Regions from separate parts of the Mycobacterium sp. AMU20-3851 genome, predicted to be linked through region 2. Evidence: predicted binding sites of a transcription regulator. Region 2 holds the regulator's gene; each other region holds the start of a gene.
What was found. The regulator LexA, encoded in region 2, represses DNA repair genes until DNA is damaged. The targets are predictions, from matches to a motif close to CGAACANNTGTTCG.

Region 1: the regulator LexA is predicted to act here: its motif matches at 2,488-2,501, upstream of V4U86_RS00285 (DUF222 domain-containing protein).
Region 3: the regulator LexA is predicted to act here: its motif matches at 2,405-2,418, upstream of V4U86_RS19945 (HNH endonuclease signature motif containing protein).
Region 4: the regulator LexA is predicted to act here: its motif matches at 2,654-2,667, upstream of V4U86_RS18705 (HNH endonuclease signature motif containing protein).

The regions. Positions count from the first base shown of each region.
Region 1 covers NZ_CP146371.1:52,565-59,932, reverse strand. The annotation lists gene V4U86_RS00300 (TetR/AcrR family transcriptional regulator) at 1-50, shown strand, start outside; gene V4U86_RS00295 (aldehyde dehydrogenase) at 125-1,525, shown strand; gene V4U86_RS00290 (SDR family NAD(P)-dependent oxidoreductase) at 1,539-2,396, shown strand; gene V4U86_RS00285 (DUF222 domain-containing protein) at 2,506-3,111, shown strand; gene V4U86_RS00280 (HNH endonuclease signature motif containing protein) at 3,108-3,935, shown strand; gene V4U86_RS00275 (DUF1942 domain-containing protein) at 4,034-4,516, shown strand; gene V4U86_RS00270 (TauD/TfdA dioxygenase family protein) at 4,523-5,377, opposite strand; gene V4U86_RS00265 (hypothetical protein) at 5,391-5,726, opposite strand; gene V4U86_RS00260 (aromatic ring-hydroxylating oxygenase subunit alpha) at 5,726-6,949, opposite strand; gene V4U86_RS00255 (SDR family NAD(P)-dependent oxidoreductase) at 6,950-7,368, opposite strand, start outside.
Region 2 covers NZ_CP146371.1:3,383,174-3,390,541, reverse strand. The annotation lists gene V4U86_RS16230 (LGFP repeat-containing protein) at 1-2,052, shown strand, start outside; gene lexA (transcriptional repressor LexA) at 2,072-2,761, opposite strand; gene V4U86_RS16220 (oxygenase MpaB family protein) at 2,794-3,747, opposite strand; gene V4U86_RS16215 (TetR/AcrR family transcriptional regulator) at 3,892-4,458, shown strand; gene V4U86_RS16210 (LysM peptidoglycan-binding domain-containing protein) at 4,617-5,102, shown strand; gene nrdR (transcriptional regulator NrdR) at 5,165-5,626, shown strand; gene V4U86_RS16200 (PhzF family phenazine biosynthesis protein) at 5,623-6,321, opposite strand; gene V4U86_RS16195 (alpha/beta fold hydrolase) at 6,347-7,368, opposite strand, start outside.
Region 3 covers NZ_CP146371.1:4,178,426-4,185,793, forward strand. The annotation lists gene V4U86_RS19930 (NAD(P)H-dependent amine dehydrogenase family protein) at 1-371, opposite strand, end outside; gene V4U86_RS19935 (flavin-containing monooxygenase) at 518-1,669, opposite strand; gene V4U86_RS19940 (EVE domain-containing protein) at 1,927-2,265, shown strand; gene V4U86_RS19945 (HNH endonuclease signature motif containing protein) at 2,423-3,880, shown strand; gene V4U86_RS19950 (flavin-containing monooxygenase) at 4,062-5,870, shown strand; gene V4U86_RS19955 (TetR/AcrR family transcriptional regulator) at 5,867-6,472, shown strand; gene V4U86_RS19960 (NtaA/DmoA family FMN-dependent monooxygenase) at 6,499-7,368, shown strand, end outside.
Region 4 covers NZ_CP146371.1:3,883,642-3,891,009, forward strand. The annotation lists gene V4U86_RS18700 (CaiB/BaiF CoA transferase family protein) at 1-1,066, opposite strand, end outside; gene V4U86_RS18705 (HNH endonuclease signature motif containing protein) at 1,132-2,649, opposite strand; gene V4U86_RS18710 (alpha/beta hydrolase) at 2,784-3,671, opposite strand; gene V4U86_RS18715 (TetR/AcrR family transcriptional regulator) at 3,668-4,267, opposite strand; gene V4U86_RS18720 (flavin-containing monooxygenase) at 4,264-5,610, opposite strand; gene V4U86_RS18725 (GntR family transcriptional regulator) at 5,687-6,370, opposite strand; gene V4U86_RS18730 (acyl-CoA dehydrogenase family protein) at 6,354-7,368, opposite strand, start outside.

The DNA.
Region 1 (7,368 bases), 2.7 Mb from region 2:
TGTACCGGCCTGCGGTCGAGATGTACCTGTCGGCGATCAAGCTGAGCTGATGTACCCGGCCTCGCCCGGGGTGTATATGCTCGACCCAATTAGCAAGTAGTTGATACACGGACAGTGGGTCGGGATGGATCACGTGCTGGAACTGGTGTCACCGCACACCGAGGAACTGCTGGCCGAGGTGCCGGAGGCCACATCGGATCAGATCGATTCCGCCGTCACCGCGGCCCGTGCCGCCGTCGACACCGGACCTTGGCCGCTGCTCGCACCCCCGGAACGCGTCGCGGTGATCCGACGCTTCCTGGATGCCTACAAGGCCCGCGGGGGCGAGATCGCCGAACTCATCACCGCCGAGATCGGCGCACCCATCACCTTCGCCCAGCGCGCCCAGGTCGGCTTGCCCACCGCCATGATCGGGGCGTTCTGCGCCACCGCGGAGGCATACCCGTGGCAGGAGATCCGGCCGGGCTTCTTCGGATCCGACATCCATGTGCGCCGGGAACCCGTCGGCGTCGTCGCCGCCATCGTCCCGTGGAACATGCCCCAGTTCCTCACCATCGCCAAGGTGGTACCCGCGCTGCTGGCCGGGTGTGCGGTGATCGTCAAACCCGCACCGGAGACCTCCCTGGACGCGGATCTGTTGGTGCGGCTGCTCACCGAGGCGGGGCTGCCGCCCGGGGTACTCAGCGTGCTTCCCGGCGGTGTCGCGGTCGGTGAGCGCCTGGTCGGCCACCCCGGCATCGACAAGGTGTCCTTCACCGGTTCCACGGCCGCGGGCAAGGCCGTCGCCGCGGCGTGCGCAGCCAACCTCACCAAGGTGAGCCTGGAACTCGGCGGCAAGTCGGCGGCCATCGTGCTTCAGGACGCAGCGCCGGCCGCGGTCGCCGCCGGGGTGCGCTCGGCCAGCCTGTCCAACAGCGGCCAGATCTGTAATGCGTTGACCCGCATCCTCGTTCCCGCGGACCGGCAACACGAGTTCGTCGATGCGCTGGTGGCGGAACTGGAATCGATCACGGTCGGCGACCCCACCGACCCGGCGACCCAGATGGGGCCGTTGGTGAACCGGCGCCAGCAGCAGCGGGTGCTCGACTACATCCAGATCGGCCAGGACGAAGGGGCCCGGCTGGTGACCGGTGGTGCCGGGCTCCCGGACGGGCTCGAGCGCGGTTACTACGTGCGTCCGACACTGTTCGCCGACGCCCACAATTCGATGCGCATCGCCCAGGAGGAGATCTTCGGGCCGGTGCTGACCGTGATCGGCTACCGGGACGATGCCGAGGCGGTGGCGCTCGCCAACGAGTCCGGGTACGGGCTGGCCGGCTCGGTGTGGACCGCGGACGCCGACCGCGGGTTGGCGGTCGCGGCCCAGATCAAGACCGGCACCTTCGGGGTGAACCAGGGCTACACCATGGATCCGTTCGCACCCTTCGGCGGCGTGAAGGGCAGCGGCTACGGCCGCGAGCTCGGCCGCGAGGGGCTGGAGGGGTACCTCGACACCAAGTCAATCGCTGTCACGTCAGGAGTGTGAATCCTTGTCTGCCTTGATCTTCGATGGTCGCGTCGTCGTGGTCACCGGTGCGGGCGGTGGCCTCGGCCGTTGCCACGCACTCGAATTCGCCCGCCGGGGTGCCCATGTCGTGGTCAACGACGTCGGCGCCGCGGTGGACGGCACCGGCCCGGCCACCTCGGCCGCGCAGGCGGTGGTCGACGAGATCACCGCCGCGGGCGGCTCGGCGGTGGCCAACACCGACTCGGTGGCCACCGAGGAGGGCGGGCAGGGCATCATCGGGTCCGCCGTCGAGGCCTTCGGCAAGGTCGACGTGCTGGTCAACAACGCCGGCATCCTGCGTGACGCGGCGTTCAAGAACATGACCGCCGCGCAGGTCGACGCGGTGATCGACGTACATCTGCGGGGCGCGTTCAACGTCACCCGGGCGGCGTGGCCGGTGCTGCGCGAACAGAACTACGGGCGCATCATCATGACGACCTCGGGCTCCGGACTGTTCGGGACGTTCGGCCAATCCAACTACGGGGCCGCCAAGACCGGCCTGGTCGGTTTGATGAACGTGCTGGCGATCGAGGGTCAGCGCAACAACATTCTGGTCAACGCCATCTCCCCGATCGCGCGTACCCGGATGACCGAGAACACCATGACCGAGTTGGTGAAGGACCTCGATCCCGAGGACGTCACCCCAGTGGTCGTGTACCTCGGCCACGAGAGCTGTGAGCGCACGGCCAACATCTACCGGGTCGGCGGCAAGCATGTGTCCCGGGTGTTCATCGCCGAGACGGCGGGCGTCGACCTCGAGGCGGCCACCGCGGAGTCGTTCGCCGCACATATCGACAAGATCGACGACGCGTCAAGCTTCACCATCCGGGGCGGCCCGGCCCGCGGGTAGTCCCCGTCGATTAGGGCGGCTAACCACCTGTGCCCCCATGGGTTTCGGTTAAGCGCGCTAATCGACGCGGATGGGCAACCTGTCACACCGTCGAACTAATGTTCGAATCATGGCTGATGCCGGATTGCCCCACGAGGAAGAGGAACGCCGCGCCGCGCTGGCGGTGGAAAACATCGGCGCCGAGGCGCGCGAGGAGAACGCGTGTGGGGCGCGGCGGTTGTTCGCCATCGGCCAGCTCTATGAGGCCCGTGCACCCGAAGACGACACCGAAAAGCTGTGCTGGGCCATCGACGGGCACGCCAGTCTGGTCGCCGAGGTCGCCACCGCCCTGGCCCTGAGCCGCTGCCGCGCCGCCGCGCAGACCAAGATGGCGATCAACCTGTTCACCCGGTTACCGCGGGTGCTCAAAACCGCCAAGACCGGGCTGTTGGATTACCGGATGCTCGCGGCGATCGCCTCGCGCACCGAACTGATCACCGACCCCGAGGTGCTGGGCCGTGTCGATGAACGCCTGGCGGAGAAGGCGTTGACCTGGGTTCGGCTGTCGGAGCCCAGGATCGAGGCTCGCATCAATGCCGTCATCGCCGCCCAGGACCCCGAGACGGTGCGTATCCGCGAGCAGATCCGCCGCGACCGTGAATCGGCGGCGCCCCCAATGGCGATGGCACCGCCGAGATCTGGGGTCGCATCGACCTCGCAGCACTGGCGGCGATGAATGCCGTGCTCGAGACCATGGCCGAGGCGGTGTGCCCGGCCGATCCGCGCACCAAGGACCAGCGCCGCACCGATGCGTTCTTCGCCGTGTTCGCCGGCAAGCCTCTGATGTGCACATGCGGTCGACCGAACTGTCCGGCCGAGCCGTTGATCACCAACAGCGCCGCACCCTGCGCGAAACTGGTCGTGCACCTGATCACCGACACTGCCCGCTCCACCGCGATCGTGCCCGGCTACGGACACATCGACACCGACGCCGTCGAACAGGCCGCCGGTAACGGCACCGTGCGTGAGGTCGCCAAGCCGCCGGACCGGGCCGAAGAGCGCTACCGGCCCTCGGCCAAGCTCGCCGAGTTCATCCGGGCCCGCGACCTGACGTGCCGGTTTCCCGGCTGCGACGTGCCGGCCTGGGATGCCGATATTGATCACACCGTGCCCTATCCGGTTGGGCCCACTCACCCGTCCAACCTCAAGTGCCTATGCCGGGCCCACCACCTTCTGAAGACCTTCCACGACTGGAAAGACGCCCAACTCGCAGGAGGCACCATCGTCTGGACCTCACCCACCGGCCACGTGTACACCACCGAACCCGAAGGCGGACACTGGTTCACCGGGCTTGGCGACCCCACTGGCGAACCCACCCTCAACCCCGCCGGACCCGTGAGCCCGGCCCGCTGCCTGAAAATGCCCACCCGCGAACGTCCCCGCCACGAGGACCGCATCCGCCGCATCACCACCGAGCGGGCGCACAACCGACAACGCCTGCAACAAGCCGAAGAACATCTGGCTTGGCTCATCGCCAACGACGAACCCGCGCCGTTCTAGTCGTACCGGCCGTTTAGGTGCACTAATCGACGGGGATGTTTCTCCATTCCGCGCGTAGCGTTCGCCTTATGAATGCACACCAATGAGGGGAGACAAAGGTGAACATCAGAAAATGGGCGGGGGCCATCGCCGCCACCGTGCTCCTGCTGAGCGTCGGTACCGTCGCCGCCGGGCCGGCATCCGCGGTCGACAACGTCAAGCCGTTCGGTCAACAGATGCGGATACTCGACTGGACCGGGGCGCCATCCATCGGTTACACCGTCAAGGACTTGAGGCCGAGTTCCGATCCGATACCGCACCGCGGCCAGTTGTACGAGGCCATGCTGACCGTCGACACCTTCGGGGTCGAGGTCGATCCCATGATCCACCGGTTCAACGCCCGCGCGGAGAACTCGACCCTGTTCCCGCTGATTCTGTCGCCAGGCCTCGGAGGAAAGATCGGGCCCGGCGGCAGCGTGACCGGCAAGCTCTATTTCGACGCGGTGGGCCCCGACATGCCGTTCAGCGTCGTCTACAACGACGGCATGCGGGACATCCTCGCGTGGATCCCGGGACAGCCCGAGGGCGGCAACCGGCCCTGACGCGCGCTACTGGATGGGTTCGTCACCGAGCACGGTGGTGCGCAACATCTCTCGCGGCGAGTTCGGCTCGTACGGCGCCGCCCGGTGCAGCACGCCCTGGTTGTCCCAGATCACGGTGTCCCCCACCGACCACTTGTGGCTGTACACCTTGTCGACGGTGGTCGAATGCGCCAACAACTCGCCCAGCAGCGCGCGGCCCTCGTCCCGATCCATCCCGACGATGTAGTCCGCGGAGGCCCCCAGTACCAACGACTTCCGTCCGTTGCGGTGCGTCCAGACCAGCGGGTTCTCGTGGGTCGGGCGGGCCTGCCAACGCTCCAGCTGTTCCGGGGTGGGATCCGGGTAGACCCGTCGCTGCGAGGCCTCCAGGGAGTGCACCACCCGCAGCCCGGCGTAACGCTGCTTCTCCTTCTCGCTCAACGTCTCGTATGCGGCGTAGGAGTTCGCGAACTCGGTCTCGCCCCCGCGGGCGGCCACCTGAATCGCGGACAGCACCGTCGCCTTCTGCGGGCACTCGTCCGGCGCCGTCGGTGTGCAACCGTCGATATGCCAGTCGAAGGTCGCCTTCAGGTACTCGGCGGCCTTGTTCTTAGTCTTGTCCAGGGTGATCGGGTAGATGCCGGACACCGGGTGGTGACCGTCGGCGGACCGGTCGATCTCCCCGAGCCGCTCGCAGAACGCCACCTGCGCTTGCGGGTCCTCGTGCAGGTGCAGATCGTGAAAGACCAAGACCCCGTTGTCTTCCAGCGCGTCCAGGACCGCCGAGGCCAGCCCGTCGTCGTGGGCCAGCGCGTCGGCGTCGACCCCGACGACCTCGGCGCCCACCGAATCGGTCAGCTTGTTGATGGTCAGCACACTCATGGCGTGTCCTCTCCTAGGGCCGGGGTTCGCCGGTGCGGATCATCACCGCGTCGGCTGCGTCCACGGGGGCGGGTTGATGCATGATCTCGATCGACATCGCGACCATGATCAGTGAGTAGATGAGGTGCAGCAGGTTGAGCGCGTCCTCGGGCAGTTCGTCGAGGGAGAACTTGTCGCAGTACTCGATGGCGTCTTCCAGCCTCGGGAAGAACGCATCGTAGAAGGCCTGCATCTCCCCCATGGAGCTGGACAACCGCTGGTCCCAGCGCTCGGTTTCGGTTGGCAGGCACCAGGTGTCGGCGAACTCCTCCAGATCGGCGAAGGCGCTCGGCAATCGTTTGACGCTCATCAGGGCCGCCCTACCCAGTCGACCACGACCTTGTGCAGGTGCCGGACCAGGATCTCCTGATCATTGACCGGGAAGTCGTCGATCACGTCATACTCCAGCGCCGCCTGGGTGCCACCGAGCATGCCGGCGTCCTGCAACGCGAACTCCTTGAGCACCACCGCGGCCACCTCGTGCTCGATGCGCTCGCGCACCGTGCGGGCCGGATGGAAATAGGTGAACGCCTCGAACCGGTGGGTGTTGTAGGACGTGGGCCAGTACCGGTACAGCAGGTACCAGCCGCCGTAGATGAGGATCTCCAGGTTCGGGAAGATCTGGAAGTTGCTGATCCCCCACGGCTCGATCCCCCCGGGGTTCAGCCCGGTCGGCAGTTCACCGATATCCGGTGTGCGCCAAGGCCCGACCAGACCACTCTGGGTGGCCCGCTCGATCGGGTACATGTACTCCGGCGCCAGCAGCCAGCGCCGGGTGCCCGCGGTCGAGACCAGCCGGTGCGGCCCGTCGAGCTGGAAATGCCCGCAGGTGAAACCCGCTCCCGGGTTGCGCACCTCCGAGGGCACCTGCTGGGTGTGCAGCGAGGGCACGTGGTAGTACTCCTGGAAGGCGTCGGCGAAGATCTTCCAGTTGCTGTTGTTGTGCGCCTCCCAGTCGTAGCGCTCGGTGAGCTTGCCGAACGGGTAGTCGTCCAGGCCGGTCACCATCGGGCCGAGGAACTCGCGCAGGCTCTGGCGGGGCACGGTGTCGAAGTTGACGAACACGAAGCCCGCCCACACGTCGCAGTGCACCTCGACCAGACCGTAGTCGGCGGTGTCCAAGTCAAAATACTGTGCGTGGTCCGGGATGTGAACGAGGCTGCCGTCCAACGCATACCGCCATCCGCACTGCGGGCACACGATCTCCTCGACCCGCCCGGACCCGGCTGCGGTGATCAGCTTGTTGCCGCGGTGCCGGCACTGATTGTGAAAGGTCCGGATCCGGTCGTCGGCGCCGCGCACCAACAGCAGCGCGGCGTTGACGACCTCGATCTCCTTGATCAGGTAACTGCCGACCTCCGGCAGTTCCTCGACCCGGCATACGTTCAGCCAGGCGCGTTTGAACACGGCCTCGCGTTCGCGTTCGTAGAACTCCGGGGAGATGGAGTCCCGGAACGAGATCGGTCCGGTCCCCAACTCCGGGTAGTGCTCGGTCCAGGAGCCCTCGACGGGCTTGGCCCATTGTGTCGTCATCTACATCACCGACCCTCCGTTGACCCCGAGCGTCTGCCCGGTGATGAATCCGGCCTCCTCCGAGCAGAGGAAGCCCACCGCCGCAGCGATGTCGTGCGGGGTGCCCAGGTGCCCGACCGGGATGCTGGCGGCCATCTGCTCATTGCTGGGCAGGTGGCCGGCGGCCTGGCCGGCGTGCTGCATCGGTGTCTCGATTCCCGACGGCGGAATGTTGTTGACCGTGATGCCCTGGCTGGCGTACTCCCGCGCCAGCGACTTGGTCAGGGTCAGCAGCGCCCCCTTGGAGGCGGCGTAGTGCGCGGCGAACGGGGTGCCGCGCTGTGCGCTCGAGGAGGAGATCATCACGATCCGGCCCCACCCGGCGGCCACCATGTCCGGCAGAGCGGCCTGGCAGCAGTGGAAGGTACCGGTCAGATTGA
Region 2 (7,368 bases):
GCAACAGGGCTGGTGAGCGCCGGGCTCATCGCGGCTACGGTGCTGCTCGCACCAACCGCTGCGGCGACTCCGGAAGCCGACGCCGACGCCGCGATCACCGCGGCGTGGGAGACCGGCGGCGGCGAAGGTGGGCCCCTGGGGCCGCGCGATGGTGGCGTCTATCCCGCCGGTGAGGGCTTCGGCCAGAAGTTCGCAGGCGGCCAGATCTTCTTCACCCCGGAGACCGGGGCGCACATCGTCACCGGCGCCATCCTGGAGAAGTACGAGTCGCTCGGCGGTCCCGCCGACAGCGATCTGGGCTTCCCGACCATCGACGAGGGTCCCGGCCGCGCGGCCAACAGCCGCAACTCCACGTTCAGCGCGCCGGACAACCCGGTGATCTTCTGGACGCCGGACACCGGCGCCCGGGTGGTGCGCGGGGCCATCAACTCGGCCTGGGATGCGCTCGGCGGATCGGCCGGGGTGCTCGGCGTGCCCAGCGAGGACGAGTCGACCAACGGCGACGTGCTTGCCCAGAAGTTCACCGGCGGCGAGATCTCCTGGAACCGCAAGACCCGCGCCTTCACCACGGTGCCGCCGGAGCTCGCCGATCAGCTCGGCGCGGTCGACGTTCCCTCCGATGCCACCTCGGCGATCAACGCCGCGCGCCGCGCCGCCGGTGGGGCACTGGGGCCGTTGGGCGCCGAAGAGGGCGCCCAGTACGCGATCGGCGCGGACGGCGTCGGCCAGAACTTCGCGGGCGGCAAGATCTTCTACAGCCCCGAAACCGGCGCGAATGTGGTGACCGGTCAGGTGCTGGCCAAGTACGAGAGCGTCGGCGGGCCCACCGGGGATCTCGGATTCCCGACCGCCAGCGAGGCCGACGGCGGCCTGGCGCCGCAGAGCCGCGTGGTCCCGTTCGCCGCCGAGGACAACCCGGTGATCTTCTGGACGCCGGACTTCGGTGCGGTGATCGTGCGCGGCGCGATGAACGCCGCGTGGCAGAAGCTCGGCGGCGCGACCGGTGAGCTCGGCGCCCCCAAGGGGGATCAGACCGAGAACGGCAGCGTCATCAGTCAGCAGTTCAACGGCGGGTCCGTCTCGTGGGACAAGTCGACCGGCAAGTTCAGCACCGAACCGGCCGGCCTGCAATCCCAACTCGCCGGTCTGGAGGTGCCGGGTGCCGACGCTCCGGCCGCCCCGGCCCCCGGCTCGGAGGCCGCTGCGGACACCGACAGCGGCGACAAGTGGTACACGTGGCGCTGGTGGTGGCTGCTCGGCCTGATCCCGCTGATCGGCGTGATCGGCCTCGTCGCGGTCGCGGTCCTGCGTAACCGGCGGTCCCATGCCGACGACGATTTCGGAGCGGGCTACGCCGACGACGGATACGACCACGGTTACGAGGACCAGGGCTACGACAACCAGGGCTACAACGACCACGGTTACGACCCCGAGTACAAGCAGCCCGAGCACACTCAGCCCGAGTACGGCGAACGGGATTACGACTCCACCCAGAGCCTGTGGGCCTCGGCACCGCCGGCCGGCGAGGTGCCTGCCTTCAGCAGTATCTCGGCCGGCGCGGAAGAACCGACCACCGACGACGGGTTCGACGACTACGAGACCGATGAGGACAACGGCGGCGACTTCGACGGCGGCGACTTCGACTCCGACGAGGGCGACGAGCTCGAGGAACTGCAGGCGCCGGCCGACGATCTGATTTTCGATTCCGATCCCGACGCGGTGGACACCGCGCCGACCCGGATCGAATCGCTGTCCGAAGAGCCCACTTTCGACCCGCCCACCACGGCGGTCCGGTCCGGTTACGAACCGGATTTCCCCAGTGGCCGGCACGCCGCCATCTCGGACGACGAACCGGAGGATCCGGGCTGGACGTCGATGCGACTGGCCACCGGTGACCGGTACCGCGCGCCGGAGGGCTATCCGATCAAGGCGGACACCAAATCGGGTCTGTACTGGGCTCCGGGTAGCCCCGGCTACCGGGACACCGAGGCCGAGATCTGGTTCGCCAGTGAGGAGTTCGCCCGGACGAACGGGTTCGTCCGGGCCGACTGAGCCTCCCCGGGCGAACCCGTCAGACCTTGCGGATGACGGTGACGACCTTGCCGAGCACCTGGGCGTCGTTACCGTCGATCGGGTCGAACGCCGGATTGTGCGGCATCAGCCACACCTGACCCTTGGTGCGCTTGAAGGTCTTGACGGTGGCCTCGCCGTCGATCATGGCGGCGACCATGTCGCCGTTCTCCGCGACGTTCTGCTGCCGGATGACAACCCAGTCGCCGTCGCAGATCGCGGCATCGATCATCGACTCGCCGACGACCTTCAGCAGGAACAGGGAACCCTCGCCGACCAGCTCGCGGGGGAGTGGGAAGACCTCTTCGACGGCCTGTTCGGCCAGGATCGGCCCGCCGGCGGCGATCCGGCCCAGGACCGGGACGAAGGTGGGCTCGGGCAGCGCGTCGGAACCCGCGACCTCGGTTGCCACGATCGGGGTCACATTGTTCGGGGCCACGTTGTCGTCCGCGCCGCGGACATCCACGGCGCGTGGGCGGTTCGGGTCTCTGCGCAGGTAGCCCTTGCGCTCCAGGGTGCGCAGTTGGTGGGCCACCGACGAGGTGGAGGTGAGACCGACGGCATCGCCGATCTCGCGGATGCTCGGCGGGTAGCCGCGCTCGGTCACGGAGGTGCGGATGACCTCCAGGATGGTGCGCTGACGCTCGGTCAGACTGGAGCGTGCCTCAGGGTGTTCGGTGCTCTCGCTCATGGCGCCGAATGTAGTCGCCGCCGGACAGATAATCAAACATGTGTTCGAGGCGTGTCGGGCAGGTGGTAGGCAAACGACTTCTGCTGCCGCTGCGTCATCTTCTGCAGGCACTCGTGGTGCTTGCGCGCGTGATAGGCCAGCGGGAAGTAGGTGAGCCGGTCCGGCAGCACCCGGTACGCCGTCCGGATCGCGGCGTAGATGAGCTGGAGTTGCAGCTCCTCCTGCCGGCTCCAGCCGACCCCCAGCTTGGCGCGCAGTCGCGGATCGAGCAGTCCGACGATGGACAGGTAGTTGAACCGCAGAGCGGGCCGCAACGCCGTCCGTACCGCGGGGCGCAGCGGCGCCGGTACCGAGGCCGGCAGGTCGACCTGCCCGGTCACCATCTCCTCGATCAGTTGCAGGGCCTGTGGGGTGGCCTCCAGCTTGTCGATCATGGCCTCGAAGTAGGCGTCCATTTCCACCCGGGTCCGCGGGTATCCCCGCATCGGGACGTGGAGCAGACGGGCCAACCGCCGGTTGTCCCGGAGTAGTTCGTCCTTCTCGGCATCGGTGAAGTCCCGGCCGATCAGCAACTTCCCGCCCTGTGCGGTGACGATGTAGCCGGTCGCGATCACCCACTGGTAGGCCTCGGTGTTGAGCGCGCTGATCTGCTTGCCTGTGGCGGCGCTGGTCATGGTGAGCGGTTTGTGCAGGGCCCGGACGCGGTCCCCCTCGGCGAGCGCCTCGGTGCCGCCGTAGGTCCAGCGCAGCACGGAGTCGATCGAGCGGATCGCCCGGCCGCCGGCGTCGCCGTGGAAGGCCGCCGAGTAGCGGCCGGTCACCTCCGCGATGACCGGATGCATGGCCTGCATCATGAAGGCCGCGCCGTCGACGATGAGAAACGTCCACCGCCCGGTGTGCTCGGCGGTCAGCGAGTCCATCGGGACGAGCTCGCGCTCGTCGCCGTCGTGGTTCCCCTGGATGGGCAGATCCGTTGTGGCAGTCATGGCTGCGCGCACCTCCTCGTGCTGAGGACCCGACGCTAATATGACCGAAAGGTCGCATTCAAGTCGCGTAAGGGGGCCTCCATGGCCACAGATAAACACAGTTCAGGGCCCAGAAAGCGGCCGCAGCAAGAGCGGTCTAGGGAAATGGTCGCAAAAATTGTGTCCACGGCCGCGCTTCTGCTGCGCCGGACCGAGCCGGATCGACTGACCACGAATGCGATCGCCGAGCAGGCCGGCATCAGCAAGGGGTCCATCTACCAGTACTTCTCCAACAAGGAGGAGATCATCGACGCGGCCATCGAGCGGCTCGCGGCCGAGCAGGCGCCCGCCATCGAGGACATGCTGCGGTCGGTGACCATGCACGAGCCCGAGGAGGCCATGCAGGCGTCCATCGACATCCTCATCGAGTTCACCCTCGCCAACCGGAAACTCATCCGCTACCTGGCGCAGCGGCCCGACCATGTGCGCACCTTCGACAACGTCTCCGGGCTGAATGCGACGCTGCTGGCGATGACGACCCTGCACATGGGCCACTACCGCGACCAGTACCGCAACGAGCTGAGTCCGCGCGCCCTGGCCTGGCTGTTCTTCAACATGGCCGTTGCCACGACCCTGCGGTATATCGAGAGCGACGACCCGATCAGCCTGGAAGAACTGCGCAGCGGCCTGAAGTTCGCATCCAGTGGGCTGCTGGCGGGCCGCCCCGGCTGATTCGCGCACGGACTACTTGTCGGTGGTCCGGTCTATCGTTTGGCAACAGTTCGATCACGTGTTCTATCCATCGAACACATGATCGACTATCGTTCGAACACAGAGGCGAAAGCCGCCAAGCGAGACCCAGCCCGACCCTACCGAGAGGCAGCAGTCCGATGACCATTCTCGAAGCTCGTACCAGCGCCCGGCAGTTCGATGCGCGTCCCCGGCAGACGGAGACGGTGCCCGAGGTGTGGCCGCTGCCCCGCGACGTGGTGGTTCGCCGTCGGCGCGTGCAGTCCCGGCGCCCCGGTGGGGCGCCGCTGGGCTACCGCAGCACCGGCGTGCTGATGTCGCGCGCCTCGCACCGCCGTCGGCCCATCACCCCGGTCGCCACCGTGCTGCTGGCGCTGCTGGCCGGCGGGTTCACCCTGTGGCTCGGGCTGGTCGCCCAGCTCGGCGGTCCCACCGAGGAACCCGTGCAGATGCCCACCCGGTTGTCCGTGGTGTACGTGGAAGCCGGTGAGACGCTGCAGCACATCGCCGCGCGGGTGGCACCGGATGTGCCGGCCGGGCCGGTGGTGGAGCGTATCCGCGAACTCAACAAGCTCGAAACCAGCACCGTGCAGGCCGGCCAGACCCTCATTGCCCCGATCGGTTGATCACCCAGGTACGCTCGAAGACACTCGAGTTGGTTGACCTGCGGTGGGGCGAAGGAGCGGTGATGCACTGTCCGTTCTGTCGCCATCCCGACTCGCGTGTCGTCGATTCCCGTGAGGCAGACGAGGGTCAGGCGATCCGGCGCCGCCGGTCGTGCCCGGAATGTGGGCGCAGGTTCACCACGGTGGAAACTGCGGTGCTCGCCGTCGTCAAACGCAGCGGCGTCACCGAACCGTTCAGCAGAGAGAAAGTCATCCGGGGTGTGCGGCGCGCATGCCAGGGCCGCCAGGTCGATGACGACGCACTGAACCTCCTGGCCCAGCAGGTCGAGGATGCGGTGCGTGCGGCCGGATCGCCGGAGATCCCCAGTAATGAAGTAGGTCTGGCCATTCTCGGCCCCCTGCGCGATCTCGACGAGGTCGCATACCTGAGGTTCGCCTCGGTGTACCGGTCATTCACCTCGGCTGATGATTTCGAGCGCGAGATCGAGGCGCTGCGCGCCCATCGCGTCTCCTCATCCGGTTAACCCAGCCGTACGCCGGTGTCCTCCACGACACGGCCTCCGACCTTCACCCACCCCGTCGGATCCCACCAGGTGCGGATCTCGGAACCCTTGCCCTGCGTGATGTGCAGGTCGCGGCTCAGATAATCGGTCATCCGCACCGCCGCCGAGCCGGTGGCCTCGTCCTCGATGATCCCTAGCTGCGGCGCGAACGACCGCGACCGCAACGCCCCGCGGTCGCGGTCCATCCAGGCCCACACGTAATGCTGGGCGTCGTCGGCGTAATCGGACGGATCCGCGGCGAGGACGTCGTCGGGCGAGTTCAGGTCGTAGATCATCAGCTCGGGGGCCCAGTCGGAGCGTGCCCTGATCGTGGTCAACTCGCCATCGGCCTCGGACAGATAGTTCACCTGCACGAGTCCGGCCGGGACCTGCAGTGTCCGCACCGGCGTACCCCGCTGTTTGAGCCACCATGCGGTGCCGACCGTCGGGTGCCCGGCGAACGGGATCTCGGTGGCCGGGGTGTAGATCCGGAGATGGGCACTCGCTGCGCCCGGCTCCGGGATATCGACGAATACGGTTTCGCTGTAACCCAATTCGGCCGCGATGCGCTGCCGGTCGGAGGGGTCGACCGTCGCGGCGTCGATCACGCCGAGTGGATTACCGAACTCACCGTGAGAATTGGTGAACACCCGCAGAACGGTCACATCGACGGCCATACCTCGATGGTATGTCCGTGACGTCTCAGGTGGCGCTGCGTTCGTCGGCTTCCATCGCGTCGAGTACCGCGACCCGGGTGTTCAGCGAGCCGGTGATGGCCCGTTCGGTGATACCGGTACGCAGCAGGTCGCGCAGCAGTTCGTGGTCGTACTCGGCCGGCATCGTGGTGTCGATGAAATGTTGTACCACCGCGACGAACCGATCCGGATCGTCATGGAACGGGAAATGTCCGGAGCCGTCGAAGATTTCGAGCGCCGAGCCCGGCATGGCGGAATGCGCCAGCCAGGCGTGGCTGACCGGGATGACCGAGTCGTGGGTGCCCCAGATCAGCTGAACCGGAACGGATTCGGTCAAATAACATCGGTCCAGCATGGTGACCACCTGCCCGCGCCAGTCCACCACCGCACGCAAGGTCCGGGCGAACGCGGACGACGCGGTCGGTTCGGGCAGATCGGACAGCACGCGCAGCACGTCGGGCAGATCGCGGCCCAGGCCGGTCGACCCGAGCAGCGCGCCGCCGATGCGTTCGGCCGCCTGCAGCGCGGGCAGCACCAGCGGTAGCCGCAGCAGGGCGAGCGCCTCGGTGGCCATCGGCAGCGCGGCGATCCGCAGCGCCACGTTGACGTCCTTGGTGACGCCGCCGGCGCCGACGAGCACCAACCGGTCGACGAGCTGCGGGAACTGGTAGGCGAACTGCATCGCGACGCCGCCGCCCAGCGAATGCCCGACCACCGTGACCCGGTCGATGTCCAGCACGCTCAACAGATCCCGCATGCCGTTGGCGTAGGCCGCCACCGAGTAATCCGCACGCGGTTTGTCGGATTGACCGTGCCCCAACAGGTCCGGCGCGATCACGGTGAACCGCTTCGCCAGCATGGTCTGCACCGTGTGCCAGGTCGTCGAGTTGTCGCCGATACCGTGGATCAGCAGGATCGCCGGACCCGAACCCGCGATCCGGTAGGCGCGCCGGTACCCGTGGATGGTGCGGAACTGCAGCGTGGGAGAGATCTCCGGCACGCTGCGCAGGTTGGTTTTGCGCTCAGTCA
Region 3 (7,368 bases), 800 kb from region 2:
TCGAGGGCGGCGGCCTCGATCCGCGCACGAGCCTCCTCGCCGTAGGCGCGGCCGGTCATGAAGTGTGCCGTCGTCGCGACGTTGATGCCCGCCCGAAGCAGCGTCTCCAGATGGCCGATGTCGGGGTGCAACGGCATATAGACAACGCAGTCCGGCTTCAGCGCCAGGATTTCGTCGATGTCATTGGTCGCCGCGACACCGAGTCTGCGGTCGAGCCCGCACAGCTCACCGAGATCCTTGCCCACCTTGTCGGCGCTATAGGCGTAAACACCGACCAGTTCCAGGCCGGGGCGCTCCAGAATGCCCTTGACCGCCTCACACGAGATATTTCCGGTGGTCCACTGCACCAGGCGGATCGAGGCGTTGGTCACTGAGCACTCCAGGGTCTGGCGCGGCGGGGATCGGGCTGCAGGTAGCGCATGACGCGAAGCCTACCTAATCTCTTTACAACACTCACCCATTTTGTAAACAGCGTGATGATCCGATGCCGCTTCAGGCAGCGCCCGACGAGTCTCGGTCAGACCGGATTCGCCGTATACCCTGCTACCTCGTCCGCCAACCCCGAGGCCGCTCGCCGGAACGACCGAAGCGGCCCCACCAGAGGCTCGTTGTAGCCGGCGAACCACAAGCCCGCTGCAGCGGATGGCGTTCCGTTGCTCACCGGATCTCCCTCGGAATCGAGCACGCCGAGGTGGCCGACCATATCGTCGAGACCCTTGGTATATCCCGTGGCGGCGATGACGACATCGGGGTGCACGGTCGTCTGGTCGGAAAGCTGGACGCTGTCACCGTCGAAGGACTCGACGGCCGCCACTACCTCGATGCGGCCGTCCTCGACCCGAGGCACCAGATCGTCGCCCAACGTGGGGATGCGGGTGTCCTCGATCAACGCACGGTAGATGCCTTTGCGTGGTGCCGGGAGGCCGTTCTCTTTCAGGTCACCCCACCAGAGTGTGCGCATCACAGCTGCGGCACGGTCCAGCACCTTCACGGGCAGTCGATCGAAGGCGTCGCTGAACAGGTCGACAGGAACGCCGGCGATCGCCCGTGGCACCAGGTGCGGCGGTGTGCGTACCGACATCCGCACTCGGCCTGCCCCAGCGGCGCTGAGGCGTACGGCGATGTCGGTGGCCGAGTTACCTGACCCCACGACCAGAACATCGCGCCCCACGTACGGGCCGGCCCGGTGATAGTCGATGGAATGCAGCAGGTCGCCGGTGAACTCCCGCGCCCCGGGCCAAGACGGGGTGCGCGGAGTGTGGTAGTTGCCGGTCGCCACGACTATCGTTGCGGCACTGACACTTCCACCATCGGTGTGCAGACGCCACCCCACCGCGTCGCGGTCGATGCGCGCGACCGCCACGCCCATCCGCAGGCGCAGCTGCTGCCGCCGCACGTAGTCGTCGAAGTAGTCCACCATGGCGTCGCGAGATGGCCACCGCCCGTGCCGGCTGGGTATGTGCTGACCTGGTAGATGCGACCAGTAGCCGCACGTGTTCAACCGGAAGTCGTCATGGAATCGTCGCCACGATGACGCCGGTTCGGGTGCACGGTCGAGCACCAGGGCGTCGATCCCCCGCAGGTGGCGCAACTGCCGGGCCACGGCCAAGCCGCACGGCCCCGCGCCGATGACGGCGGTCCGCTCGTCGGCACCACTCGGTGTCTGCACTCGGCCCTCCTCTTATCCGGCCTGACCCGGTAGGGCAACCATTCCCGTCTGCCGGGGGGCTCACACATATGCCCGGGTGCCCGCTCTGGCTTGCCCGCCGGCACACGTTTGACGTGCACAGCATCCGCGCAGTCCTGGCCAGTTCAGGCAGACTCGACGCCATGAGGAATCGAGGCGATGGACCGCGAAGGATCACCGCTGAGACTCTCGGCGGGTGGGTAATAAAGTGCAATCCGGCCAAGACGGACCTGGAGCCCATGCGGGCTGCCGGCGTGGCCAACCCGGCCTGGTGCGTCGCCGACAACTACCGCGCACGGCTCATGCAGCCCGGTCACCGGGTGCTGTTCTGGGTCACCGGGCCGGCACTGCGCGGGATATGGGGTGTCGGCCGGGTCGTCGGAGCATTGTCGAATGACAACGGGCAGTTGAAGATTCCGGTTCATATTCCGCTCTTTCACGGTCCGGTCACCGCAAAGGATCTCGGCCTGATTCCCGGCCTGCGCTCGATGGAGGTGTTCCGGTCGCCTCAACAGGCCAATCCATCCTGGGTGACCGCTCCCGAGTGGGCGTTGATCGAACCGCTCCTGCTGCGTTGACACGCGCCCGCGCCTTCCGCCGATAGCGTCCTGCCATCGGTTCACGTTCGAGTCGCTGAATTCAGCATCGTGAATCAGTCAAATATCTTCTGTCCCTTTGGTTTCACCAGTCACACGGGCGGCCGGATCTGTCGGTGGTCGCACGTATGTTCGAATCATGACAACGTCGGATTTGACTACTGCAGTCGCCGCCTACACCGCGAGTGTGGACGCACTGCTGGCCGCCGACGTCGACGCCTGCTCACACCGCGAACTGCTCGCCGCGTTCGCCGACCTCGAGACCGCCACCCACCGAGTCCCCATGCTCGAATACGCGATCCTGGCCCGCCTGCAACGCGAATCCAATCCCGCCGAGTTGGGTGCGACCTCCTGGACGAAACTGCTCACCCTGCGCACCCGGATGAGCAAGGGACGCGCCCACAAACTCCTCACCCGCGCCACCCAACTCGCACCGCGGCGAACACTGCAGGGCCAGCACATGGCATCGGAATGGGAGCACACCGCCGCCGCACTGACCCGCGGCGTGTTCGGTGAGGAGCACGTCGAAGTGATCCGCAAGTTCTTCCACGCCCTGCCCACCACCGTGGATCCGATCACCCGCACCCAAGCCGAGCAGTCCCTGGTCACAGCCGCCGCCGATCTGGACCCGCACTCGTTGACCGTCCTGGCGATCCGCCTGCTGGCCCTGCTACACCCCGACGGCGACGAACCCGCCGACGCGGCCGCCCGCAAAGCGGGTCTGCACCTGGGTTCTCAACAACCCGACGGCCTGAGCTACCTATCCGGGTGGGTCACTCCGAAACTGCGGGCCATGATCGAACCCATCCTCGCCAAATTCGCTGAACGCGGCCGCCACCCCGCCCGCGAACCCGAGCCCGTAACCACCGAACCCAACCTGTTCGACGAACCCGAACCGGATCCCGTGCCCGTGCCCGTGCCCGTGCCCAATGACGTTACCGGCGAGGACAATCCATTCACCCCACCACCGTCCACCCCGCTGCTGGATTCCCAGTGGCGCACCAAGGCCCAGTACCTCCACGACGCGGTCGCAGCAGCCTTCGACCTGCTGCTGCGCTCCCAGACCCTGGGCAGGCTGAACGGATTACCCACCACCGTGGTGGTGACGACGACCCTGCAGGAACTCCAGGCCGGCGCCGGGTACGCCGTCACCGGCGGCGGCTCCCTGCTGCCGATACGAGATCTGATCTCGATGGCCGCCGCCGGGGCCTACCACTACCTCGCCGTCTTCGACGGCCACACCTCCATGGCACTGCACCTCGGACGAGCCCAGCGATGCGCCACCGGGGCACAGAAACTCGCACTGTTCGGACGCGAACGAGGCTGCACCTGCCCAGGCTGCGACGCCGCTTTCTACGACACCGAGGCCCACCACGGCCTCGCGGACTGGAAACACAACGGGCAGACCAACGTCGACGACCTGACCCTGGCTTGCAGCCCCGCCAACCAGATGATCGAAGACACCGGCTGGACCACCCGACGCCGCCCCGACGGCCGATTCGAATGGATCGATCCCACCACCGGCCAAGCCCACCTCAACAACCTGCACCACCCCGAGCGCCTCCTTGGACCTCGGGACGACGAACCCCCTCCCTAGAAACGCGCCGGGCCGGCGATATTCGCCACAGTCGTGAACCGAGTAGCGCGCACGCCCTTTAGGCGCTCCTCCACCCACTCGCGCCTAGTTCTACCGCCTTTACACCAGACGCTCAGTCTGTAATCATGACGCTCCATACGTTCACTGGACACACTGTCCAGCGAGATAGGAGCGAACGCGAATGCTCGGCCCCCAGCCTGCGACCTACGACGCCGACTGGGTGCGCGCGAAGTACCAGGCCGAACGGGACAAGCGACTGCGCGACGACGGGGTCGGCCAGTTCGTCGAGGTCACCGCCAATTTCTCGCACTACGCCGACGACCCGTACACCGAACGCGTCGACCGCGACCCGGTCACCGACCACACCCAGGTGCTGATCATCGGCGGCGGGCTGGGCAGCCTGATCGCCGCGGCCCGACTGCAGGAAGCCGGCATCACCGACGTCCGGCTCGTCGATACCGCGGGCGACTTCGGCGGCACCTGGTACTGGAACCGTTATCCGGGCGCGCAGTGCGATATCGAGTCCTACATCTACCTGCCGCTGCTGGAGGAACTGAACTACACCCCGACCGAGCGCTACGCGCACGGCCCGGAGATCCGCGAACACCTGCAGGCCATCGCCCGCCACTACGGGCTGTACCGAAACGCGCTGTTACAGACCACCGTTACCGGCATGACCTGGAACGCGGCCGCCGAACACTGGGAAATCAGCACCGACCGGCACGACCGTCTGACCGCCAACCTGGTCGCTGTCTCCCCCGGATCCCTGACCCGGCCCAAACTCCCGGGCATCCCGGGCATCAACGAGTTCGGTGGCCACACCTTCCACACCAGCCGCTGGGACTACGACTACACCGGCGGCGACGAATCCGGCGGCCTGAGCCGGCTGCACGACAAGCGCGTCGGCGTCATCGGCACCGGTGCCACCGGGCTGCAGTGCATCCCGCACCTCGGCCGAGACGCCGGAGCGCTCTACGTGTTTCAGCGCACCCCCAGCACCGTCGCCAAACGCAACAACCGCCCGACCGACCCACAGTGGGCGGCGGGCCTGCAACCCGGCTGGCAGCGCGCGCGGATGGAGAACTTCACCCGCGTCACCGCCGGTGTCGAAACCGAGCTCGATCTCACCGACGACGGCTGGACCCGCAACGCCCTGGCCCTCACCGAGCCGGCCGTGGCCCGGGAAACCGCCCGTCTGGGCCGGGCGATGACACCCGAGGAGATCACCGATTTCCTGTACCGCGCCGACTGGGAGGCCATGGAGCGCTTGCGTCGCCGGATCAGCGACGTGGTCACCGACCCGGTGACCGCCGAGGCGCTCAAGCCCTGGTTCAAACTCAACTGCAAGCGCCCCGGCTACCACGACGACTACCTGCCGACCTTCAACCGGCCCAACGTCACCCTGGTCGACACCGAGGGCCGCGGCGTGCAGCGGTTCACCGAGACCGCCGCCGTCGTGGACGGGGTGCACTATGAACTCGACGCGCTGATCTTCGCCACCGGGTTCGAGGTCGGCACCGAATTCACCCGGCGCCTCGGCTTCGAGATCGTCGGCCGCGACAACGTGCGGCTGTCCGACAAATGGGCCAAGGGCATGCGCACCTTCCACGGACTGCAGTCGCACGGCTTCCCGAACTGCTTCTTCCTGGGTTACACCCAATCCGGGGTGTCCCCCAACTACACCCACACCGCCGAGGAACGGGCGCGGCACTTCACCTATCTGGTGCGCACCTGGGCCCAGCGCGGCGCATCGACCATCGAGGCCACCAGCGACGCCGAAGAGGAATGGCTGACCGCGATGAACGAGGCGTCGGAGAAGCCCAAGACCTTCTACGCGGACTGCACCCCGAGCTATCTGAGCTCCGAGGGTGAGAAGGACAATCCACACGGCATGCTGGCCAACAACTTCGGCGGCAAGCCAACCGACTTCTTCGACATGCTCAGTGCCTGGCGTGCGACGGGACGCCTCGACGGAGTCACGATCTCATGAGCGCCGCCACCCGAACTACCGGCGCGGCACCGAAGCTCACCATGCGGGACCGGCACCGCATCATGACCCGCGACCAGATCATGGCCTCGGCGCTGGAGGCGTTCGCCGAACGCGGCTATGTCGCAACGACGGTCGACGACATCGTGGGGCGGGCGGGCATCGGCCGGGCCACGTTCTATCTGCATTTCGACAGCAAGGCTGCGGTGCTGCGGGAGCTGCGCAACACCCGGATGACGGTGTGGTCCGATCAGGACGCGCCCCGCGGTGGGCCCGCCGGCCGACCGTCGGTGCGATCGTTCTTCGAGAAGGTCGTCGACTTCTACACTTCCGCGCCGGAGCTGTACACGGCGCTGCACCAGGCGCGCGCCGCCGACCCGGAGTTCGCCGCGGCGCACCGCACCACCATGGAAGCCAATGTGGCCGAATGGGTTCGCTCGGAGGCGATGCCCGGTGCCACCGAGGCTCAACTACGCCTGGCCATCGCGATGATGTACACCATGGTCGACTCATTCATGCACCTGTGGCTGGTCGACGGCTGGCCGCTGGACCGCGAGGCCGCCATCGAGGCGATGACCGACGCCCTCTACGCCACCATGCGCTGACAGCGCCGACCATCAAGGGACAACACATGTCAGACCGACGCCATCTGCACCTGAACCTGGTGGCCAACGACATCAACCTGCACCAGGGTGCCTACAAGTACGAACAGGCACACGGCATCCCCGAGCGCAGCACTTTCGAACGGCTGCTGGAGTACGGCAGGTTCGGTGACGAGGGACTGTTCACCGCACTGTTCGTCGGCGACATTCCCGGCTTGAACGGATCCCCGGCCTTCGACGGCGGGCCGGCCGAACCGATCACCGCGCTGACCGCGATCTCCCAGCACACCAAGCACGTGGGGCTGATCGCCACGGCGTCCACCACGTTCTACGACCCGTACAACCTGGCCCGGCTACTGGCCTCGCTGGACCAGGCCTCCGACGGCCGGGCCGGCTACAACGCCGTCACCTCGGTCATCGACCAGTTCGCGCAGAACTACAGCCTGGAACAGCATCTGGACCGTGAGGCACGCTATCAGCGCGCCGACGAGTTCCTCGACGTGCTGCGCGCGCTGTGGGACAACCGTGCGCTGCGCCGCGACCCCGACGGGTTGACCAGGTTCTATGCCGACCCGATCAACCACCGGGGCAACCTGTTTCAGGTGGCCGGCGCACTCAACATCGCGCCGAGCCGGCAGGGCCGCCCGCTCATCGCCCAGGCCGGCGGGTCGGGCGCCGGCATCCGGGTCGCCGCCAAGCACGCAGAGATGGTGTTCACCAACTCCTCCACCCGCGACAGCGCCGCGGCCTACCGCGAATCCCTGGACAAAGCCCTCGTCGAGCAGGGCCGCGCCCCGGGCTCGGTCCCACCGATCCCCGGCCTCATTCCCTACCTGGGGCGCACCGCGAAGGAAGCCGAGGAGAAGCTGCACGAGCTGGACAGCCACGTGAACTGGGAG
Region 4 (7,368 bases), 500 kb from region 2:
CGGACATCCGGAACGGTGTCTCGATGATCGGTACATCGCGCGGGGCGCCGGGAAACGGGACCCGCTGCAGGTAACCCATCGCCGCGACGTGCGGATCGTCGAGCACATCTTGGGTCGAATGCAGCGGGGCGGCGGGCATTTTCGCCTTGTCCAACAGTTCGAGAACGTGTGCCCTGGTTTTGTCGGCGCACCACTGCGACATGATGTCGTTGAGGATGTCACCATTCGCCCAGCGGGTGTCGTCATCGGCGAACCGTGGATCGTCGAACAGTTCTTCGCGGCCGACGAGGCGGCACCAGCGCTTGAACATGGGCTGTCCGGCGACCTGCAGCAGCACCCACTGGTCGTCGGCGGTGCGGTACAGATCGCACGGTGCCACCGAGGCGCCCTGGTTGCCCATCCGCGGCTTGTCGGTCTGCAGCAGTTCGCGTTCGATGAGGAAGGCGTTGGACAGCATCAGCGCGGTGGGCAGCAGTGCTCCCTCCACGTGCTGGCCCTCACCGGTGCGGTCACGGTGATACAGCGCCATCATGACGCCGATGGCGAGGGTGAGCGCGGTCCCGAAATCGGCGTAGGGCACCACGGTCCGGATCGGCTGGTCCGGCAGGCCCTGCCGGTACACCGCGCCCGACATCACCTGCCCGGCGCCGTCGAAACCGATCTTCTCGCTGTAGGGGCCGCCCTCCCCGTAGGCGGTCGCGCTGGCCAGGATGATGTCCGGCTTGACGGCCTTGAGCGTGTCGTAGTCCAGGCCGCTGGCCCGCATCCCGGCCGCCGGCATGTTGGCGATGACGATATCGGCGCCCGCCACCAGTCTGCGGGTGATCTCGGCGCCCTCGGCAGTGGTGGAATCCAGCGTCAGGGATCGCTTGTTGCGGTTGCACTGCAGAAAGGTCCCGCCCTCGCCGCCGTCGGTGACGGCCTGCACCCAGCGGTCCTCCCCGCCCTCGCGCTTCTCCACCCGCAGCACGTCGGCACCCATATCGGCCAGGATGGCGCTGCACCACGGCGCGGCGATGAACCGCCCGTAATCGAGCACCCGTATCCCGTCGAGAACGCCTGGCATGCCTGCACCCATCGCCGTCGAATATTCCACTGTAAGTATTACAGTATGGCGGGATGGCGCCCCGGTCACGGGTCGACCTCGTCACCCGCGTCGCGGTCCGGGCCGAGGAGTTCTTCGGGGTGGAAGTGGTGGTTGAGGGTGTCTTGGCCGGTGTCCATGAGTGGGGGTGGGTACCAGTGGGTGCGGCCGGTGTCGGGGTCGATGCGGGTGGTCCAGCCCATTTCGGCGAGGCGGTTGTCGGGTCCGCAGCCCAACGCGAGGGTGGGGGCGTCGGTGCGCCCGCCGTTGTTCCAGCTGGGCTGGGCGTGGTGGGCCTGGCAGTGACACGCGGCTTGGGTGCAGCCGGGGCGGGTGCAGCCGCGGTCGCGGTTGTAGAGCAGTAGGCGTTGGGCCTTGCTGGCCAGGCGTCGGGTGCGGCCGAGGTAGAGGGGTTCGGCGGTGTGTTGTCGGTAGACCACCAGGTAGTGGTAGGCCTGTTCGGCGAGGCGGATGAGGTCGGGCATGGGCATGAGGGTGCCGGTGCCGGTGACCGCGATCCCGGCCCCGGCTTCCAACTCCGCCAGCGTGGTGGAGACGACCACGGTGACCGGGATGCCGTTGTGTTGGCCGAGGTTTTTGGCCATCAGGGCATCACGCAGGATTGCTTTGAGGGCGTCGTGGTGGCGCTGGGCGCGGGTGCGGGTATCGCCGGTGGCCAGATCGGCCAGGGCACCGAAATCGGCGGGGCGCGGGTCTTCGCCGCCGCCGGGGGTGTCCGCGGGTTCTGCTTCGCCGTCACCGTCCACCGGGCCACACTCTGGTGCCGGTTGGGCCTCGTCGTCGAGTGGGTTGGGGTCCGGGTTGAGCTTGGGTTCGGGATCGTCGGGGTTGTTGATCCCGGGCCGGCCCCACACCTCCAGTGCGGTACCGAGATAGGCGGCCAACTCCGCATCCACCCAGCCGGTGATGCGGACCATCCCGTCGGCGTCCTGCGCGCCGAGGGTGATCCCGCGCCGGTGCCGGGCCATATCGGGGCCGTCGCCGTCTTGGTTGAGTTTGTAGAGCACCCGGGTGGCGGCTTCTTTCAACGTTTCCGGGCTGGTGGTCTTGGCCGCGGCGACCAGGCTGGCCTCCAAATCGGCGAGGTCGCTACCACTCATCCGCCCCGACGCGGACTTTAATGTCGCGCGCACGACCGCGATGTGCTCGCCGGCGATGCTGCCCTCGGCCAGCGCGGTCGCGCATGCCGGCAACACCGGGGCGAGCACGTCGCCGTTCATCGCGTGCCGCGGCCCGAGCACCTTAGCGTCGCGGACGCGGCGGGCAGCCTCGGCGCGGCTGATCCGCATCCGGGTGGCCAGCACATCGATCCAGGATTTCCCGCCGATCTCGTGCGGGGTGGCCCGGTCCATCAGCGCGGCCTGGATGCGGTGGTCGATCACCGCCTCGGCGCGGGCGCGCAGTTCGCGTTCGGACTGGATGGCCAACAACTCCGCGGTGTCGAACACCGTGAAATCGGCATCCAACAAAGCCTTGACCGACGCGGCGTGATCGGAGAGGGCGTGCTGCACCGTCTCCCGGCTCGCCACCACATCGATCTTCATGGCTAGAACATACGTTCGACCACCGACAGAAAACGGCAGAATGTGACACCAGAGACAAAAGGGGTCAAAGAAATTTCTGAGACAAGAAGTCGCGCGAATGTCGCTGCGAGGTAGGCACTTTCGCACCCACGATCTCAACCCAGCTGCAACACCCGGCGCAGGAACGTCACCTGATCGGTGACGGTTTTGTCGAACCACTCGTTGCCCGGCCACACGTCGAAGTGATCGCACGCGTACCGGTGCACCTGGGCGCGGGCCAACTCGGCGGTCTTGGCCACCGCCCCGGCCGGCACATACCGGTCGAAATCGCCGATCTGCACGAGCACCGGGCACCGCAGGCTGCGCGCCGCGGCCTTCGTGCTCATCCGACCCAACTCCATCCCCACCCCGGCATCGATCTCATTACGCCAGGTCGGACCCGCCATGGCGGTATAGCTTTCGTACGCGCCCGACAGAGTCAGCGCGCCGGGCTCCCCCGGGCGTCCGACGATGGGCATCAGGGTGGCGGTGCCGCCGCGGGCCACCGCCGCCTTGCTCCGCAAACCGATGGCGGTCCAGCGCGCGGCGGTCAGGACCCCGCTGGAGGCCAGCGAAGACCGGCCGGCCGCCAACCCGCTGGTCATCGGGGTCAACGCGATCACCGCGGCGATGTCCGCCCGCCCGGCCGCCACTCTCAACACGTTGCCGCCCGACATCGATGCACCCCACAGCACCACCCGGTCGGCGTTCGGCAGCGCCAACGCGGTGTCGGCCGCGCTGTTGTAGTCGGCCAGCTGCCGTTCCAGCGAGATCGTCTGGCGCGGTTCGCCGTCCGAGGCCCCGAAACCGCGGTAGTCGAAGGCCAGCACGTCGAGACCAGCCTCGGCGAACCGTTCGGCGAACGGCGCCAACCCGGAATCCTTCGTGCCGCCGAAGCCGTGCGCCATCACCACGACCGGCCGGGCGTGGTCGCCGTCGGCGCGGAAATACCATCCGCTACAGCGTGTTCCGTGTGACTGGAAGGACAACTCTTGGTGCGTCATCGGCCATCTCCGTAAATTGTGCTCAGCCATATGGCGGCCGCTCCGTCGATCAACTGATCCCGCGTCAGCGATCCGCCGAAGAGGAACCGCTCCACCATCCGGTCGTTGAATTCCAGCAGTACCGCCGCCAGCACCTCTGGATCGGGCGATGCCTCCGCCCGTTCAGCGCGGATCAGTTCGGTCACCGACGGTTTGAAGGCATCCCGCCCGTCATCCCAGATCTCGCGGATGGTGGCACTGGATCCGCGCGCCTCCAGCATGGCGCTGAACACGTGCCGGTACCGGTCCGCACTGTCGAACAGACCTTCCAGCATCGCGTACACCCGCTCCCTTGGCGCCCCACTGCCGGTGGTGAATTTGTCGCTGACCACGAAGATCTCGGCGACCAGGCGTTCGATCAGCGCGGCGACCGCGGCCGCCTTGTTCTCGAAATAGAAGTAGAAGGCCGATCGCGTGACGCCGGCCTGCGCGGTGATCTCGGCGACGTTCACGGCGTCGAGGCTGGATTCCTGCAACCAGGAGTCCAGCGCGTCCAGGATCGCCTCGCGGCGCTCGTCGCTGCGCAGCGCCGGCCTGCGGTCGGTCGGCGACCTCATACCGGCGCGAGTTCCGGGCGGGCCGCGGCGGCACGCTTGATCCCGGCCGGGATCTCCTTGGTGCGGATGTCGTGTTCGTAGTAGAAGTAGTCGACCTGCTGGGTGTGCCGGGCCCGGTTGGTGCAGTGCCCGGCATGCAGCTGTTGGTCGGCGTCGATGACGCGCTCCATCTCGTCCACGGAGGGCAGCGCGTACCTGCCTGCTGCGTAGGCCGCCAGCAGCCGGGACTGGCATTCCACGAACGGGAACAGCGTCGGGATGGCCTGCGCGAAACCGATGAACACCAGGTCCTCGAATCCCGGCTTGAACATCCGCTTGTACAACCGGATCTGGTTCTCCGGGGCGCTGATCAGATCGGGATCGAAGAACGGGAAGGTGATGTTGTATCCGGTGGCGTAGATGATCACGTCGAACTCGTCCGAGGTGCCGTCGTCGAAGTGCACGGTGTCCCCGTCGAGCCTCGACACATTCGGCTTCGGGATCACGTCACCGGAACCGAGCCGCAGTGGCAGCTCCACCGACTGGGTCGGATGCGCCTCGAACAGTTTGTGATTGGCCGGCGGCAGACCGTACTTGGTCGGGTCGGCACCCACCAGCGGGGCGAAGGCCTGTGCCGCCTTGCGCTGCCAGGACAGCGGCAGGTAGGGCGTGGTCTTGAAGATCTTGTCCCCGGGCTGTCCGGCAAGGTATTTCGGCACGATCCAGGCGCTCGACCGGGTCGACAGCGTCACCTTGTTCTGCAGGGTCTTCGACGAGAGTTCGACGGTGATGTCGGCGGCGCTGTTCCCGATCCCGACAACCAGGATCCGTTTGCCGGTCAGCGCCAACGGTGTCTGCGGGTCGATGTAGTTGTGCGAGTGAATCGACTCACCGCTGAACTCGCCGGGGAACTCGGCCCACCGTGCATCCCAGTGATGCCCGTTGCCGACCACCAGCAGGTCGAATTCGCGCGTCGTCCCGGCCTGATCCTCGATCAGCCAGCCTCCGCCGGGACGCGGACGGGCGTGGCGCACACCGTTGTTGAATTCGATGTTCTCCAGCAGACCGAACGCATCGGCGTAGGAGTCCAGATAGGCCTTGACGTCGCTGTGGTGCGGGAACGAGGGGTAGTGAGCGGGCATCGGAAAGTCCTTGAAGGACAACCGGTGTTTGGAGGTGTCGATGTGCAGCGAGCGATAGGCGCTGCTGAGCCCGTTGGGATTGCCGAACGCCCAGTTGCCGCCGATCCGGTCGGACATCTCGAAGGTCGTATAGGGAATCCGGTAGTCCTTGAGCATCTTGCCCGCGGTCAGCCCGCTGATCCCGGCACCGATGATCGCCGTCCGCGGCTGGCTTCGCACCACAGTCACTCCTCGGGGTCGCTGTGATGCGGAACACTACCCAGACGCACTGACGCACGTCAACAAGTTCTGACACACGTCAAATAGGCGCGATGACCCCCAGCTCGGTCAGGTGCTCGCACAACGGGTCCACCCCGATGGTGAAGTGCTCGGCCATCGCCGTCCGGGCCTCATCGGGATCGCGGTTCTCGAACGCCGCGATCACCCGGCGGTGGTCCTTGATGGACTGCGTCGGCCAGCCCGGCAGCGTCGGGAACACCGATTCGGGCTGGTATCGGGTGATCCCGGACATGAACTGGGTCAGCTTGGGCGAGGCGGCGGCGACGTTGATCAGCCGGTGGTATTCGTGGTTGAGCCGCACCGTGCGCTCCGGATCGGACTCCCCGTACGCCCGCTCCAGCTGGTCCTGGATCTTCTTGAGCTCGGAAAGCTGTTCGGCGCTGATGTTCTCGGCCGCCCGTGCCGCGAGTTCCCCGCCGACGTAGGCCTGTACCTGGGCGACGTCGGCGAGGTCGCGCGCGGTGAACTCCAGCACCATGAACCCGCGACGGGGGTGCTGCACCAGCAGACCCTCGGCCCGCAGGTTCAGCAGCGCCTCCCGCACCGGGGTGACGCTGATCCCGAGATCCGCGGCCAGCTGATCCAGCCGCAGATACTCCCCGGCGCGGTAGGTGCCGTCGAAGATCCGGCGCCGCACCACCCGGGCGACGTCGTCGGACAGTTGCGGGCGAGCCGCGAAGTCCGGATCAGATCCGATACTCATCGAGCAGATTCTTGCTGATGATCGTCTTCTGGATCTCGCTGGTGCCCTCACCGATGAGCAGGAACGGGGAATCCCGCATGAGGCGCTCGATCTCGTACTCCTTGGAGTAGCCGTAACCGCCGTGGATCCGGAAGCTCTGCTGGGTGACCTCCGCGCAGTACTCGCTGGCAAGGTATTTCGCCATACCGGAAGCCACGTCATTGCGATCGCCGGAGTCCTTCAGTCGCGCCGCGTTGACCATCATCAGGTGTGCGGCCTCGACCTTGGTCGCCATCTCGGCGAGCTGGAAGGCGATCGCCTGGTGTCCGGCGATCGGCTTGCCGAACGTCTCGCGTTGCTGCGCATAGCGAATGGCCAACTCGAACGCCCGCAGCGCGACCCCACAGGCCCGTGCCGAGACGTTCACCCGACCGACCTCGACACCGTCCATCATCTGGAAGAAGCCCTTGCCCGGCACTCCGCCGAGCACATCGCCGGCCTGGGCCCGGTAACCGTCGAAGATCATCTCGGTGGTGTCGATGCCCTTGTAGCCCAGCTTGTCCAGCTTGCCCGGAATGGTCAGCCCCGGTAGCACCTCACCGAACCCGGCGGGCTTCTCGATCAGGAACGCGGTCAGGTTGCGGTGCGCCTTGTCCGCTCCCTCATCGGTTTTCACCAACGCGGCCACCAACGTCGAGCTGCCACCGTTGGTCAGCCACATCTTCTGGCCGGTGATGGTGTAGTTGCCGTCGCCATCGCGCACACCCTTGGTGCGGATCGCGGCGACATCGGAGCCCAGCTCCGGCTCGGACATCGAGAAGGCGCCGCGCAACTCCCCCGTCGCCATCCGCGGCAGGTAATGCTGCTTCTGTTCATCGGTGCCGTGCTGCCGGATCATGTACGCGACGATGAAGTGGGTGTTGATCACACCCGAGACACTCATCCAGCCGCGCGCCAGTTCCTCGACGCACAGCGCGTAGGTGAGCAGTGATTCGCCGAGGCCGCCGTACTCCTCGGGG